DNA from 3 places in the Clostridium cellulovorans 743B genome. Region 1 is predicted to be linked to each of the others. Evidence: riboswitches for the same ligand, from Rfam matches in the RefSeq annotation. Region 1 holds a riboswitch; each other region holds the start of a gene.
What was found. Region 1 has a riboswitch for thiamine pyrophosphate ahead of thiD (bifunctional hydroxymethylpyrimidine kinase/phosphomethylpyrimidine kinase). Riboswitches for the same ligand answer to the same signal wherever they lie in the genome.

Region 1 (4,925 bases):
TGCTGCAAATGCTTCTGAGTAATCTTTATTTAAGTTAATCACAAGGTCATCATAACCTGTTGCTTTAATTGTAACTGTTCCAACATGGAACTTTAATGTGTTTGCATCTCCAGCAGCAAGATTTCCATCAACAATATTTATACCAAAGTTTGCTGTAGCATTTGCTTTTGCTAATGTACCAGCAGCACTAATAGCATTTAAAGTTGTATCAGTTTGATATTGAAGACTAACACCATCACCTACGCTCATCCAAGCCCAGTCATCGGTGTTTTGTGCAAAAGCACTAGCAGAAATCTTTGTTTCAACACCTGGTGTTGTGTAAAGAACTTCCCCAGTTGCTGTTGCTGGTTTAATCGATTGATAATCTGTTACTGTAACATCAGCTGTAACAGAAGTTATTTTTTGTAGATATGCAGCTTTTGCAGTTGCATCCGTTGGTAAATAACTATTTAATAAAATTTGTGTGTTATTTCCAGTAAGTCCCCAAGTCATTTTTTCTGCAGTATATGCTTCTGAATAATCTTTATTTAGAGCAACTACAAGATCATCATAACCTGTTGCTTTAATTGTAACTGTTCCAACATGGAATTTTAATGTACTTGAGTCTCCTGCAGCAGCTAGGTTTCCGTCAACAATTTGGATACCAAAGTTTGCAGTTCCATTTGCACTTGCAAATGCAGTACCTGCATTGATAGCATTTACGTTTGTAGCAGTTTGATATGTTAAAACAGCAGTATCTCCCATGCTCATCCAAGCCCAGTCATCAGTATTTTGTGCAAACGCACTAGCATAAATCTTTGTTGCATCACCTGATGAGTATACACTTTCAGAAGTTGACCCAGTTGATGCTGGTTTAACAAATTGATATTCTGATAATGTAACATCTGCTTTTACACTAGTAATCTTTTGTAGATACGTTGCTTTCGCTGCTGCATCTGTTGGTAAATAATCATTTAGTAAAATTGATGTATTGTTTCCTGTGATTCCCCAAGAAACTTTTTCTGCTGCATATGCTTCTGAATAATCCTTGTTAAGATTAACCACAACATCATTATATCCAGTTGCTTTAATAGTAACTGTTCCAATATGGAATTTTAATGTACTTTTTTCTCCTGCAGCAAGATTTCCATCAACAACCTGTAACCCAAAGTTTGCAGTACCATTTGCCTTTGCAAAGGCACTAGTAGCGTCGATGGCATTGAAATTTGTTACGTCTTGATATACTAAGCTAGCAGTATCTCCCATACTCATCCAAGCCCAGTCATCAGTATTTTGTGCAAAGGCACTAAGATATATCTGTGTCGTAGTGCCTTTTGTTGTGTAGTTAGCTTCTGCGGCAGATACTTTTACCAACGGTTTGCTAACAACACAAGAGAATACCATTGCTAAAACTAGCAAAAATGATAGTATTCTGTTTCTCTTCTTCATGATAAATCCTCCTTTTTGTATATTTCCCCTAAATTTAAGAAATTATTTTGTGTATACATATAACCTTATAAATTTACTTTTTAAGGAACATACATACACATTTTTAATTATATACTATATTTCTGTAAATTTCCTCATATATATGTCATTTTTCTATATTTTGATGACTTTTTTCAATGTTTTCCCGATTTTTTTTTATTTTTCTTTCCATTTAAGCATCCAAAATTAAAAATAAAGCAAAAATCCTAGTCTATTCTTCATCTAGCATCCCAGCATTCTTATATAAATTATAGAAATGATTTGTTGGTCCTACCCCTTTTCCTATATCTAACGAATGTTTTATAGCAATAGTTATATATTCCTTAGCTTTTTGTATTGCATCCTTTACACTATATCCAAGAGCTAGGTTAGCAGCTATTGCTGAAGATATAGTGCATCCTGTTCCGTGAGTATTCTTTGTTTGTATTCTTTTTGAATAAAAATGTGTCAACTCTTTTCCATCATATAAAACATCTATAGCTTCTCCTTCTAGATGTCCTCCTTTTAGGAATACATTTTTACACCCTAATTTATATATTTCTTTAGCAGCCTTGTCCATCTCTTCAACAGTTTTTATTTCCTTTATATTTGAATTTACTTCTTTTAATATCTCTTCAGCCTCTGGTAAATTTGGAGTAATTACTGTTGCTAATGGAACCAACTTAGTTATTAATGCAGTTTTAGCCTCTGGTTTTAGTAATGAATATCCACTTTTTGATATCATAACTGTATCTAACACTAAGTTGCTAGGTTTATATTTCTCTAATCTACCACCTATAGCTTCAATAGTTGATATTTTTGAAACCATTCCTATCTTCACTGCATCTACTGAAATATCTGTAAATATAGCATCGATTTGAGCTTTTATAATATCTTCATCTATATCTTGTACAGCAAAAACTCCTTGAGTATTTTGTGCAGTAACAGCAGTAATAACACTCATACCATAAACACCATTTGCACTAAAACTTTTTAAATCTGCTTGAATGCCTGCTCCTCCACAACTATCTGAACCTGCAATTGTTAAGACTTTTTTCATCATATTTCCCTCCATATAAGTTTAATAAAACTGTAAATAAAAAACACAAACCCATAGGATTTGTGCTTAAACTGTCACATTGACCAAACAATATAATAAAATAATAAACAACTTCCTACGCTGGCATTACCCAGTTCAGGTATTAGGGTTAAAGAATTAAGGTTCTTAATCTCAGTTGGCCGATCCAACACCCCTGTGTTATAGATTTCTTAACTCTAACCTCTACTTACTCTAAAGGTTTTAAATTTAGCTAAAACTTATCACTCAAGTAGCTAAGGGAATATTCTTCTAAAACATTTCAAAAATAAGAAATTTAATCCCGGCGTAGAAATCTCTAGTTACATATTCAATTTTATAATTCATCATAACATACAGTCTTATTAGCTTCAAGTAAGTGATATTAATAACATTTTACATTGAACTTTTTACCGTCAGACACAATGTTGATTCTTAGAATGCTTGTTAACTTACTAAGACTCTTAATATTATTTATAAACTTAACATTATTCTTGCTCACTGCCTTTTCAATTATTTTTACTATATCTTGTTTTTGATTATAATTCAGCTTAAGATTGTTGCTTAGACATTCTCTATTAATATAAGTGAGCGTAGTCCATACTTGCTCCTCTGTTATACTATTTATATCCATCAGAACCCATGTAAAATCTTTTCTCCTATTATTTTCAGGATATGCAGCCTTAAAAAACTCTATGAAATGATTCACTAACTTTGGATCTTTTTCTTTAACATATTTTCCAAGTTGTGACTTTAAACTGTTCTTCAAATACATTATTGTATTTGGCTTCACAGATTCCTTTAGATTGTCTATATTTTCATAAATATAATTATATGTATTTATAATCTGCTCTTCACTTACATTTTCCTTCTTAAGGATTTTTACTATATCAATATATTCTAAAATATTCTTCTTACAACTAAGATCTTCATTATATAATTTTTCCCAGATTTCAACTGCAGTTAACCCTTCAAGCTTATTGTTACTTAACACTTCTTCTTTATCCATATGTAGTCCTCTCTCTTTTAGCTTTCTTAGTCCTTACATTGTACCATAGTTTCTATAATTACTCCTAGATTTCTAAGTTATTTAAAATTTCTTGGAATTCTTATAGAAATTAATATCAAAGAGAAACCTAACACATAACCATTATTTAATGTGAGCTGTAGTAATGTATTCATGGCCTTTTGGCACTTCATCATTTTTTCTATTAAACTCTATGGTTTTACCCATATGCAACGCCGCAATCTTCAAATGACATAAGGCAATACCCATGTCAATTCTATTAAACTTATTGTATGCTACTGCTTTTATGATGTTCGGTAGCTTACGACTGATAATAATATTATCAATACTTCCAGAAAAATACCACGGCTGGCTGTTCGTAGCAGAAGGTGCTAATCTTACAGCTTCAAGCAATTTGTCTGCATCCTTTAAAGAAGAAATTTCAGATAAGGCTTTACGCTTAAACTCTGAAATATCATCTCTGTGGACTGGCTCATTAGCATTTCCAAAGGCCAAAGTTATAACAAAGCCCAAGCCGTTCCTCGCGGAAGATACTTTTTGAGGTATACTCATACCTAACCAACAAGCACCAATTCCATTTGACGATAAAAATAATTCCACCTGCTGCAACATAAATCCTACATTCTGTAAATAACCATCTTTTCTTTCAGAATAAACTACAATATAGTGTGGTACTTTGATTGGTAATATGGTCTTTATCTCATTTTCCGGTAGTATGACAATATCAGTCTTGATATTATCATACAATGGAGTAACTTTCTCTATAAAATCTTTAATCCTTTGTAGGTCAAAACTGTCAATTGGTTCATTACTATATTTACGGACAGATTTTCGTTTTAAAATGGTGCTGTAAAAATCTAAATTATTCATATTTTTCTTTCCTTTATACATTTAGTGATAGCAATTTTATATTATTTTTGCTTCATCAGAATTCTAATGATATGTTTAAGATTGTACCATTATATCATCTTATATAATATATATTATCTGTTAGAACATTATTTTATTATTAATAATATTCAAATTACTGGTAGTTGTAATTAGTCTTGCACTAGGTTTTCCGATTTCTAACCCAATTATACCAACAATCAGTTGGTATAATTTTAATCTATACTCATTTAAGTTTTTCTTTCAACTACCACTGATTATTACCTTAATTTAAATCATCAAGAAGCCCTATAATTATTATTTCTTTTAATATAGAAAGTTGGCAAAATAATTCTAAATCATTTAAGCCAACTTATCTAAACATATATTTATCTAATTTATTCACCGTAAAAACTTTCCATTGTTTATGTTAAAGGTTTAAAAACTTCTCATTTAAATTATCTGATTTATCATTAGATTTTAAGTAAAAACCCGAGGTTATTGCACCTT
Region 2 (4,925 bases), 1.3 Mb from region 1:
TTATCTTTAAGTTCTTGCTTTTGCGCTTCTAAATCTGCAAGTAGCTTTTTATCGTGATCAGCAATCTTCTTAGCGCCTTCAATTTTTCCTATTAATTCACCTAAGTTTTTAGAGTCAAATAAAATTTCGATGATATTTTGACCCCCACGCTTGTACAAAGCTTTCATTCTTTCTTCAAAACGCTTTTGGTTTTCATCGACTTCCTGTTGCTTAGCTTTAATATCTTCCTCTGTTTTCTTTATATCCGCTTCTGTATTTCCTATATTTTCAGTTGTTTCTTGTTTTTTAATAACTAGATCAGTAATTTTCTGATCATATTTTTGAATCTCAGTTGTTATTTCCGCAACTTTTTTCTCAGCAGCTTCAACCTTCGCTCTTGCTTCATCAACTTGTGCTTGGCTAGCTTGTACCTCTGCTTCAGTTGGGACAGCATATGTACTAACTGATGGTAATGTTATGCTTATAACTAAACCAACAGCCACTAATAATTGTGCAATGCGCTTATTCATATTCTCGTTCTCCCCTCACTCTTCCGTATAACTTTTTCTCAAACCTTATTTTTTCGTAACTTTAGCTTATTTTATTATAGCAGATTTAAAATTTTATGACAACGGATACATAAGTCTCTAATAGGATTACGCCGGATTATCTTATAATTCTACTTAAATACTCCTTTTTTTTGCTTTATTCTACCCAATTTCCACAACCCCGCTAAAACAAAGGCCTCATCCGCCATATTTAATCTATATCTATTGAATATTTGTAGACATCATTCTTCGCCATACCCCTTGCCTTAGCAACAAGCTTTATAGCCTCTTTTTTACTATGACCTTGCTTCATCTCCATGACAATATGATCCTCTATGGTCATATGTTCCCAAGTAGCTCTTTCTTCCCTATCTATCTCTTCTAAGGTCTTTCCTTCTAAAACTAATACAAATTCCCCTTTTGGAGAATTCTCATTAAAGAATTCATAGGCTTCTTCTACAGTTCCTCTAAAGATACTTTCATATAGCTTAGTTATTTCTCTACATATAGCTATTCTACGGTTTCCTAATCTATCTTTGATATATTGAAGTGTTTGCACTATTCTATATGGAGATTCATAAAAAATTAAAGTATCCTTATAATTCTCTATATCAGCAAATAATGCTTCTCTTTCTTTATTCTCCCTTGGGAAAAATCCTCTAAAGGTAAAGCTTGTTGTATCTAATGCTGAATAAACCAAGGCTGTTATAACCGCTGTAGCTCCTGGAATAACCTCAAAAGGCACATCTTCAGCCACTGCTCTTTCAATCAAGATAGAGCCTGGGTCTGAAATCCCTGGCATTCCTGCATCACTAACCAATGCTATATTCTTACCTTCTTTAACAAGTTCTAATATGTCAGCACTTTTATCCTTCTCATTATACTTATGATAACTAATCAAAGGCTTTTTAATCTCAAAATGATTTAAAAGCTTAAGAGTCACCCTAGTATCCTCTGCTGCAACCATATCGCACTCCTTTAAGGTATCCAATGCTCTTATGGTTATATCTCTTAAATTTCCAATAGGGGTTCCTACTATATATAACTTACCACTCATACTTTAATCCTACCTTAAAAATCTATTATTTCTACTCGAATATTATGATTTTTTTCTTATATAATTTTCACTTATGATTTTATATAACTTTCGCTTATAAACCACCAGTATTACCTACCATATATCTCATCTATTTCTCTAGTGTAGCTTCCATCTTCCTCATGGACATATAAAGGTGTATCCCACTTTAAGAATGCACCACCAAATTTCTGTCCTTCCACTAACACTATATTAGGAGCTTTCCCAACTGAAGGATGAACCATTCTAACTCTCTTTGGTTCTATATTATGTTTTCTCATTAGACAGAATATATCTGCAAGCCTATCTGGTCTATGAACCATGTATAGTCTTCCATTATCCTTTAAAACTGCCTTAGAGGCGATTATAACGTCTTCTAATGTACAAAGGATCTCATGCCTAGCAATAGCATTCTTATCATTAGGATTAATTAACCCCGAGTTTTGGAGCTTATACGGTGGATTAACTGTTACCACATCTACTAACCCTAAGGTTTTTAAAAAAGCTAAGTCCTTTAAGTCCCTACAATGAAAACTTACTCGCTCTTGCAACTTATTATATTCCACAGTCCTATCTGCCATTTCAACGAATTCATCTTGAATCTCAATTCCTACTATAGAATTGCTCTCTGTTTTTCCTGCTAGTATAAAAGGAATTATCCCAGTACCCGTACATAAATCTATAACTCTATGACTTCTTTTAACATTAGCAAAGTTTGCAAGCAATACTGCATCTACACCGAATCTAAATGCGTCCTTCTTCTGTATTACTTGTATATCCTTTAATTGCAAATCATCCAAAGTCTCATCAGCTTTCAAAAAATCCATATTTATTACCTCTCACGTTTCATCTCATCACTTGTATTATTCTAACACAAAGTTTTTTTAATTGCATTAGAGTATAGACAGCAAAAAACCCAGTACTTTCAGAACAATTAATTTCTCAAAATACTAGGCCTTTTATAATTTATGTGCTTTATCTATGCATACTTACTTTTTCTCTTATGAAAAATTCTTTCAATAGGCACTACTGAAATAATAACTATGGATATTATCATTTCTGGAACTAAATAGGTTCCATTATATAATATTGAATATATATATGGATTCATATCTCCCGCGTATTCTGCAAAGAATATAACTCCTGATAAGAAGTGGAATATAAATCGGCCTACAACAGCTGCTACAATTCCTAACTGCTTATTCTTAAAATAACCAGCTATACCTAAAATCATAAACGGCAATATGTAATCAAATAAAACTTGTACAGGATGCAGTATATATGGATCTATAACTAAGTTTACAAGGCCTAAAACCAAACCTGCTATAAAACCAACCTCTGACCCGTAAGCGAAAGCTAATATCAATATAGGAATCATGCTTCCTAAGGTTACACTACCTCCCATAGGTAACTTATAAATCTTAATAAATGAAAGGATTGCAGATAAAGCTACTGCCACCGCTACATATGTAATAACCTTAGAATCAAATTTAACCTTTCTTACCTTAGTAAGTAAAACAATAAGAACAATTATTCCTAATAACGTAATTAAAACCACAGGGGACTTTGCAATTAACTTAAGATTTTCTATAATCTTGCCTGGATCCTCTATGATATCTTGCAACGTCTTTGAGATTTCAAAAAAACCTAAAACATTCAACATCTCCATAACTACTTCCTCCTTTTTATATATAGTTATAAGAGCATTCAAACCCTTACACTAATTTAATTTGTATTTTAAACATAAAAAAACTACGTCCATAGGATAACGTAGCTACTAGGCAAATATAGCTTTCCTACGCTGGTACTAACCAGATCAGGTATAAGGGTTAATGATAAATCATTTCTCAGCCAAAGGCACCCCTAGCGTTAATTTATTATATTATGTTTATTATTATCATTGTATTCCATGGCATCTCTATAGTCAACATATATCACCTTGTAAAAAATTCTATAATTTTCACTCTAATAATCATACTTATTACAAATTTAATATATGGTTTCTAATTATACCCCTGAATTAAATGAACATACCACTTATGGAATTAATCTAGGCTTTTAATTGGAACTTTATATATAAGTCCTAATAATACTTCTACATAAAATCCATATAACCTATAAAAAAGCTGCATTAGCTTCAGTAAGACGTATATGTATTTAATTTAGACAACTTCTTAGATAACTTGAAAACCGATTGTAAATACCTATTCCTATAGGTAAATAAAGTTAAAAATATAGAGCTTGTACAAAAAAAGACCACTAAAAAGTGATCTTTTCATGTAAATATTAGCCTTGAACTGGAGCTCCAACTGGGCAAACATTTGCACAGTTTCCGCAATCGATACAAGAACTATCGTTGATTTCGTATTGTGCATCACCTTGGTTTATAGCACTAACTGGACATTCAGAAGCACATGCTCCACAGCTGATACATGAATCATTAATTACGTATGCCATTATAAAATACACCTCCTTGATAATTGGGTTACTTTCTAACTAATACAAGAACTATTTTAACATAGTTCGAGAATAATTCAACATTTTTTATATCACAATATAACCAGCATTTTCTATACTTTCAATTATTTCATCTATAGATGTGAAGTATTGATCATATACGATATTAACATCCCCAGTACTTTTGGATATCTGACATGCCATAATACCTTCGTTAGAAATTATGGCACTTTTTACAGCATTGATATCCTTTGAGGTATTTAAATTACTAATTTTTAATACTGCCTTCACATTGCTTCCCCCTAGTCAGTCTTAAATAATTCTTTAATAACTTTTACATCGGCGGCATCTTCAACTTCAAGCTTAATATCCTTCTCGTCAACAGTTCCTTCATAAGAGCCTGATATAAGTTTCAATCCTACAATAGGAGCCTCTAAAAGATACCATTCACCTTCTGGTGGTGTTACCTTTATTGTAACCTTCTCTTTAACTATACTGCTTGAAATTATCTCACCTCTACCTTCAGCAGTCTCAACTATAGATCCAACTGTTGGCATTATCCTTCTTGTCTTTTCATATGTTTCTTGCTCATAATTTAAACAACACATAAGTCTTCCACATATTCCTGATATTTTAGATGGATTCAGCGATAAATTCTGCTCCTTTGCCATTTTTATAGATACTGGCGCAAAATCTCCAAGGAAAGTTGTACAACAAAGAGGTCTGCCACAAGGTCCAACCCCTCCAAGCATTTTAGCTTCATCCCTTACTCCAATTTGTCTAAGTTCTATTCTAGTCCTAAAAATCGTAGCAAGATCTTTTACTAATTCTCTAAAGTCAACTCTTCCTTCAGCAGTAAAATAGAA
Region 3 (4,925 bases), 670 kb from region 1:
ATTTCACTTCCAGCATATATGCTGCAAAACATAGTAACAAATTTCACGAGAGAAAAGCTTTTTGAAATGTCAGGTGGGTTATTAATACCATTTGTATCAATAGGAATTTGTTATATAGTTGCAGTGGTTATAGCTAAGGCAATAAAGGTACCCAAAAAAAGATTTGGGACTTTTGTAACTTTATTCTTTGTATCAAACACGATTTTTATTGGACTACCTGTAAATTTAGCTTTATTTGGAGAGCAGAGTATACCATATGTATTCTTGTACTATATTGCAAATACTACGTTCTTTTGGACATTAGGAGTTTATTCAATAAGTAAAGATGGTGATGCTGAAGATACGAAATTATTTAGTATAGCATCATTAAAAAAATGCTTTTCTCCGCCAATGCTAGGATTTATTATAGGAATCATATTTGTTATTATAAATCTTAAAATTCCATTTTTTATTCTGGATACATGTAAGTATTTGGGAAATTTAACAACGCCTTTGTCGATGCTTTTTATAGGAGCAACTATGGCTGCTGTTGATTTAAAAACAATTAGGATAGATAAGGAAATGATATTCTTAAATATCGGTAGGAGTGTTATTTCACCACTTATAGTAATAATATTAGGATTATTTATAAAAGGACCTATGCTTATGAAAGAAGTTTTTATCATACAAGCAGCTATGCCAGGAATGATAAATATATCAATTATTTCTAAGGCATATAATGCAGATTATGAATATGCTGCAGTTATGATAACAGTAACAACTATTGTTTCTATGATCTCCATACCTATATTTATGGCTATAATGGACAAATTGCCCGTGGTAATATAAATAAGTTCAAGAATGTTAAAAGCAGCTAAAGTTAAGAAACTTTAGCTGCTTAAATTTTATGTTATGAGGAGTTAATCACGTAGTATATTTAAATCTTCTCCGTTTAGAACTTTTTTCATTGTCCTCATAGAACACATTTTACCGCACATTGTACAGCTATCACTATGTTCAGGTGTTGATGCTTCTCTGTATTTTCTTGGTTTAACAGGGTCTAGGGCAAGATTGAACATAGTTTCCCAATCAAGGTCAGCTCTAGCTTTGCTCATAGCGTTATCCCAATCTCTAGCACCTTTAACTCCTTTTGCAATATCAGCTGCATGAGCCGCAATCTTTGAAGCGATTATTCCTTCTCTCATATCATCAAGATCTGGAAGTTTTAAATGCTCAGCTGGGGTAACATAGCATAGGAAATCTGCTCCATAAGTTGCAGCTATAGCTCCCCCTATCGCTGAAGTGATATGGTCATAGCCGGGAGCTATGTCAGTAACTAAAGGTCCTAATACATAGAAAGGAGCTCCATGGCATAATTTTTTTTCTAAAAGCATATTTGCTTGAATTTCATCAAGAGCCATATGGCCAGGACCTTCAATGATAACTTGTACATTTCTTTCCCAAGCTCGTTTAGTAAGTTCACCAAGAGTAATTAATTCTTTGATTTGGCAAGGATCCGTTGCATCATTTATAGAACCAGGTCTGCAGGCATCTCCCAATGAGATTGTCATATCATATTTTTCACAGATTTCTAATAGCCTGTCAAAATGCTCAAAAAATGGATTCTCTTTATTATTTAACTCCATCCACGCGAATAATAAAGAGCCACCTCTTGAAACGATATGAGTAAGTCTTCTATTACGCTTAAGTAGTTCTACAGCTTCTCTATTTAAGCCTGCATGGATAGTAATAAAGTCTACTCCATCCTCGCCATGTTTTTCTACAACTTTAAAGAATTCATCTACTGTTATATCTTTAAGCTCTTTATCGTAGAAACCCACAGCGTCATAAATTGGAACTGTACCAAGCATTGCAGGACAGATATCAAGAATTTTTTTTCTCATGCCTTCCGTTTTTCCGTAGTTAGAAAGGTCCATAATTGCTTCAGCTTTCATGTCTATTGCAACTCTAACCTTTTCAAGTTCTTTTTCCATATCGCAACAGTCTTTAGAAATTCCTAAATTAACATTGATTTTGGTTCTTAATCCTTGTCCTACTCCTTCGGCATCTAGATTTTTATGATTTTTATTAGCAGGAATAGCAATTTTACCTTCAGCAACTAAAGAACGTAATAATTCTACGTCTATATTTTCTTTCTTTGCAACTGCCTCCATTTCTTTGGTAATAATATTACGTTTCGCAGCATCCATTTGAGTTGTATAATTCATAACCTCAAATTCTCCCTTCCTATATCCTAATAAAAATTATATTTTGCACTAAAAAAGGCTTAACGTAGAGTTAAGCCTTATAATGGATTATTAATATACAAAAAATAGTCCTAAAACATGCTTCCCTACGGTGGTATTGGCCACATCAGGTTCACAGGGTTAGAGTAAAACTCTTCTCAGCCCAAAGGCACCCCTAGCACAAAATATGTAATTTTATAAATAAAGTATACACTAATATAAATATAAATACAAATGATTTATAAGATAAAAAGAAGAGAATGAATTATAAAGGTAAATGAAATTTATTTAAAACAATTTACAAATTATGGTAAAAAGGATATTATTAATATATGCTTTTCTGGAGGAAGGGTGAAATATGATTAAACTATTGAAGTTAGAATTGAAAAAAATAAACTTCTATCATGTGATATTTGAAACATTTTTAATAAATATTATGTTGTTAATTTTATTTTTCATTTTTCAATATATATCAAGTAAGAATTATATTGTTTTTATGAAGAATTCAGTAGTAGATGTTCTTATTTCATTCCCATTCTTAATGTATACAGCAGTGTTGATTTCAAGAATAATTATTGAAGAATACAAAAATAGAACAATATATTTAATATTCATGTATCCAGTGAATAAGACAAAGGTTATGTTAGTAAAGTTACTGCTAATAATTATAATATCAGTTTTATCAATTGTAGTAGCTAAGTTTTCTCTTTATTGGAGTTTTAGATTTTTAGAATTGAAATGTTCTAATTTTTGTAAAATACCTTCTAAGATATTTGAATATAAAAATAATTGGAAAGTAAATGTATATATAATAAGTTCTTGTATTACAGCTTTAACTCCTAGTTATTTTGCAGTAAAAAGAAAAGAAGTTAACCAAATAGTATTAAGAGAATTTATTTTAGTGGCAATTTTATGTATTGTATATTTTAAATTAGGATTTAATATGTTGTTATTACTATTAGTATTCTTAGGTATTGTTGCAGTAGTTGCTATAATTATGACTTTGAAAGAAATACATAATCAAAATTTTGAAGCTGATGTTTATTACATAAATACGAGTATGGATATAGGGAGCGACGATATATAGAATAAAAAAACATATTAACTTGGAGGTGATAATTTGGAATATGCAATAATGACTAATAACTTATGTAAGAATATTAACGGAAAATCAATAATTAGTAATATAAATCTTCGAGTTAAAAAAGGAGAAATATATGGTTTTTTAGGTCCTCAAAATGCTGGTAAAACTACAATTTCAAATTTACTTAGCAATTTAATAAAGCCAAGTATGGGGGAAGTATACATTTTAGGAGAAAATATTTTCAACTTGCAGTATCGCAAATTGAAAAAAGTAGGTATAATGATAGATAAATCAATATTTTATAATAATTTAACTGTAATGGAAAATTTACAAATACATTGTGAATATATTGGTGACAAGAACATAAAAATTATAAATAACATTTTAGAGGCTGTAAATCTAATTGATATCTCTAAAACGATTGTAAAGAACTTAGAGGTGAAAGAAAAGAGACGTTTAGCAATAGCGAGATCTTTAGTGTCTATGCCAGAGTTAGTAATTTTAGATGAACCGCTTAAAGGATTTAGTATTATAGAAATCGATAATATACTAGAACTTTTTAAGTGGATAAATTATGAATATGGAACGACGATTTTTATTACAGCTGAAACTTTAACTTCATTGCATTGTTTGGCTGATACTATTGGAGTTATTATAAGTGGTACTATTGTTGAAGAAGTTTCAATGGCAAATATAAAAAATACAAATAGAATAAGCATATAAATTGTTTAGTAAAGTTTATTACTGCAATCTGTTTATTGGAGTTTTATAAAAATCATTAATCTCATGTGAGTTTAGAAAAAATAAGTTTAATCAAAGGTATGTATATTTTTATTATGTAATAACTATAATAAAATTGATATAAAAACAATTTATTTAGGAGGTAAGGAAATGAATGTAGAATACATATCACCATTTTTAGCTGCTTGTGCAGAAATTTTCAAGCAAGTTCTTAACCGAGAATTTACAAAGAAACAACCCTTTGTTAAGCAAGGATTAATACCGCTACATGATGTATCAATCTGTATTGGGATAAATGGAGATGCTAAGGGAAACTTTTATTTAAACATGTCTAGGGATACGGCTATGAGTATAGCCTCAACAATGATGGGGGGGTTCGAGGTAAATGACTTAGATGAAATAAGTACAAGCGCTATTTCCGAGTTGTGTAACATGATTGGTGGTCATACTGGAATGCAGTTTGCTGCCAAAAGCTTAACTATTGATATTACACCTCCAGATATAATTGTCACCTTGCCACATGCAGCATCTCAAAGAAATTATAAGAACCAAACCATATGTGTACCATTGATGATAGAAGATACTGGAATAGTGGAAATAGATATATCAGTTGAATAATTGTTAAGAGCCATATAAATGTAGAATTGTTATCGCATTTATATGGCTTTTTTATAAAGATTATAGATAATAAATATGTTAGAATTAGCTTATATATTTAGGTGGCTTTGGAGGATGGGATGACAAAAAGAATAATAATGCATGTAGATATGGATGCTTTTTTTGCATCTGTTGAAGTTCTTGATGACAAATCACTTAAAGGAAAGCCTATAATAGTTGGAGGAATAAGTGATAGAGGGGTTGTATCTACTTGTTCA

Region 2: another riboswitch for thiamine pyrophosphate. It lies ahead of thiT (energy-coupled thiamine transporter ThiT); the one in region 1 lies ahead of thiD (bifunctional hydroxymethylpyrimidine kinase/phosphomethylpyrimidine kinase).
Region 3: another riboswitch for thiamine pyrophosphate. It lies ahead of thiC (phosphomethylpyrimidine synthase ThiC); the one in region 1 lies ahead of thiD (bifunctional hydroxymethylpyrimidine kinase/phosphomethylpyrimidine kinase).

The regions. Positions count from the first base shown of each region.
Region 1 is NC_014393.1:4,110,255-4,115,179, forward strand. It holds gene CLOCEL_RS16780 (cellulase family glycosylhydrolase) at 1-1,428, opposite strand, end outside; gene thiD (bifunctional hydroxymethylpyrimidine kinase/phosphomethylpyrimidine kinase) at 1,679-2,506, opposite strand; TPP riboswitch at 2,601-2,711, opposite strand; gene CLOCEL_RS16790 (hypothetical protein) at 2,907-3,530, opposite strand; gene CLOCEL_RS16795 (nitroreductase family protein) at 3,672-4,439, opposite strand; gene CLOCEL_RS16800 (4Fe-4S binding protein) at 4,846-4,925, opposite strand, start outside.
Region 2 is NC_014393.1:175,672-180,596, reverse strand. It holds gene CLOCEL_RS00705 (C40 family peptidase) at 1-509, opposite strand, end outside; gene rsmI (16S rRNA (cytidine(1402)-2'-O)-methyltransferase) at 739-1,584, opposite strand; gene CLOCEL_RS00695 (tRNA1(Val) (adenine(37)-N6)-methyltransferase) at 1,695-2,429, opposite strand; gene thiT (energy-coupled thiamine transporter ThiT) at 2,582-3,271, opposite strand; TPP riboswitch at 3,379-3,477, opposite strand; gene CLOCEL_RS00685 (DUF362 domain-containing protein) at 3,889-4,059, opposite strand; gene CLOCEL_RS00680 (heavy-metal-associated domain-containing protein) at 4,147-4,350, opposite strand; gene CLOCEL_RS00675 (PSP1 domain-containing protein) at 4,362-4,925, opposite strand, start outside.
Region 3 is NC_014393.1:3,443,280-3,448,204, reverse strand. It holds gene CLOCEL_RS14115 (AEC family transporter) at 1-828, shown strand, start outside; gene thiC (phosphomethylpyrimidine synthase ThiC) at 900-2,207, opposite strand; TPP riboswitch at 2,313-2,412, opposite strand; gene CLOCEL_RS14105 (ABC transporter permease) at 2,584-3,312, shown strand; gene CLOCEL_RS14100 (ATP-binding cassette domain-containing protein) at 3,346-4,032, shown strand; gene CLOCEL_RS14095 (chemotaxis protein CheX) at 4,201-4,668, shown strand; gene CLOCEL_RS14090 (DNA polymerase IV) at 4,788-4,925, shown strand, end outside.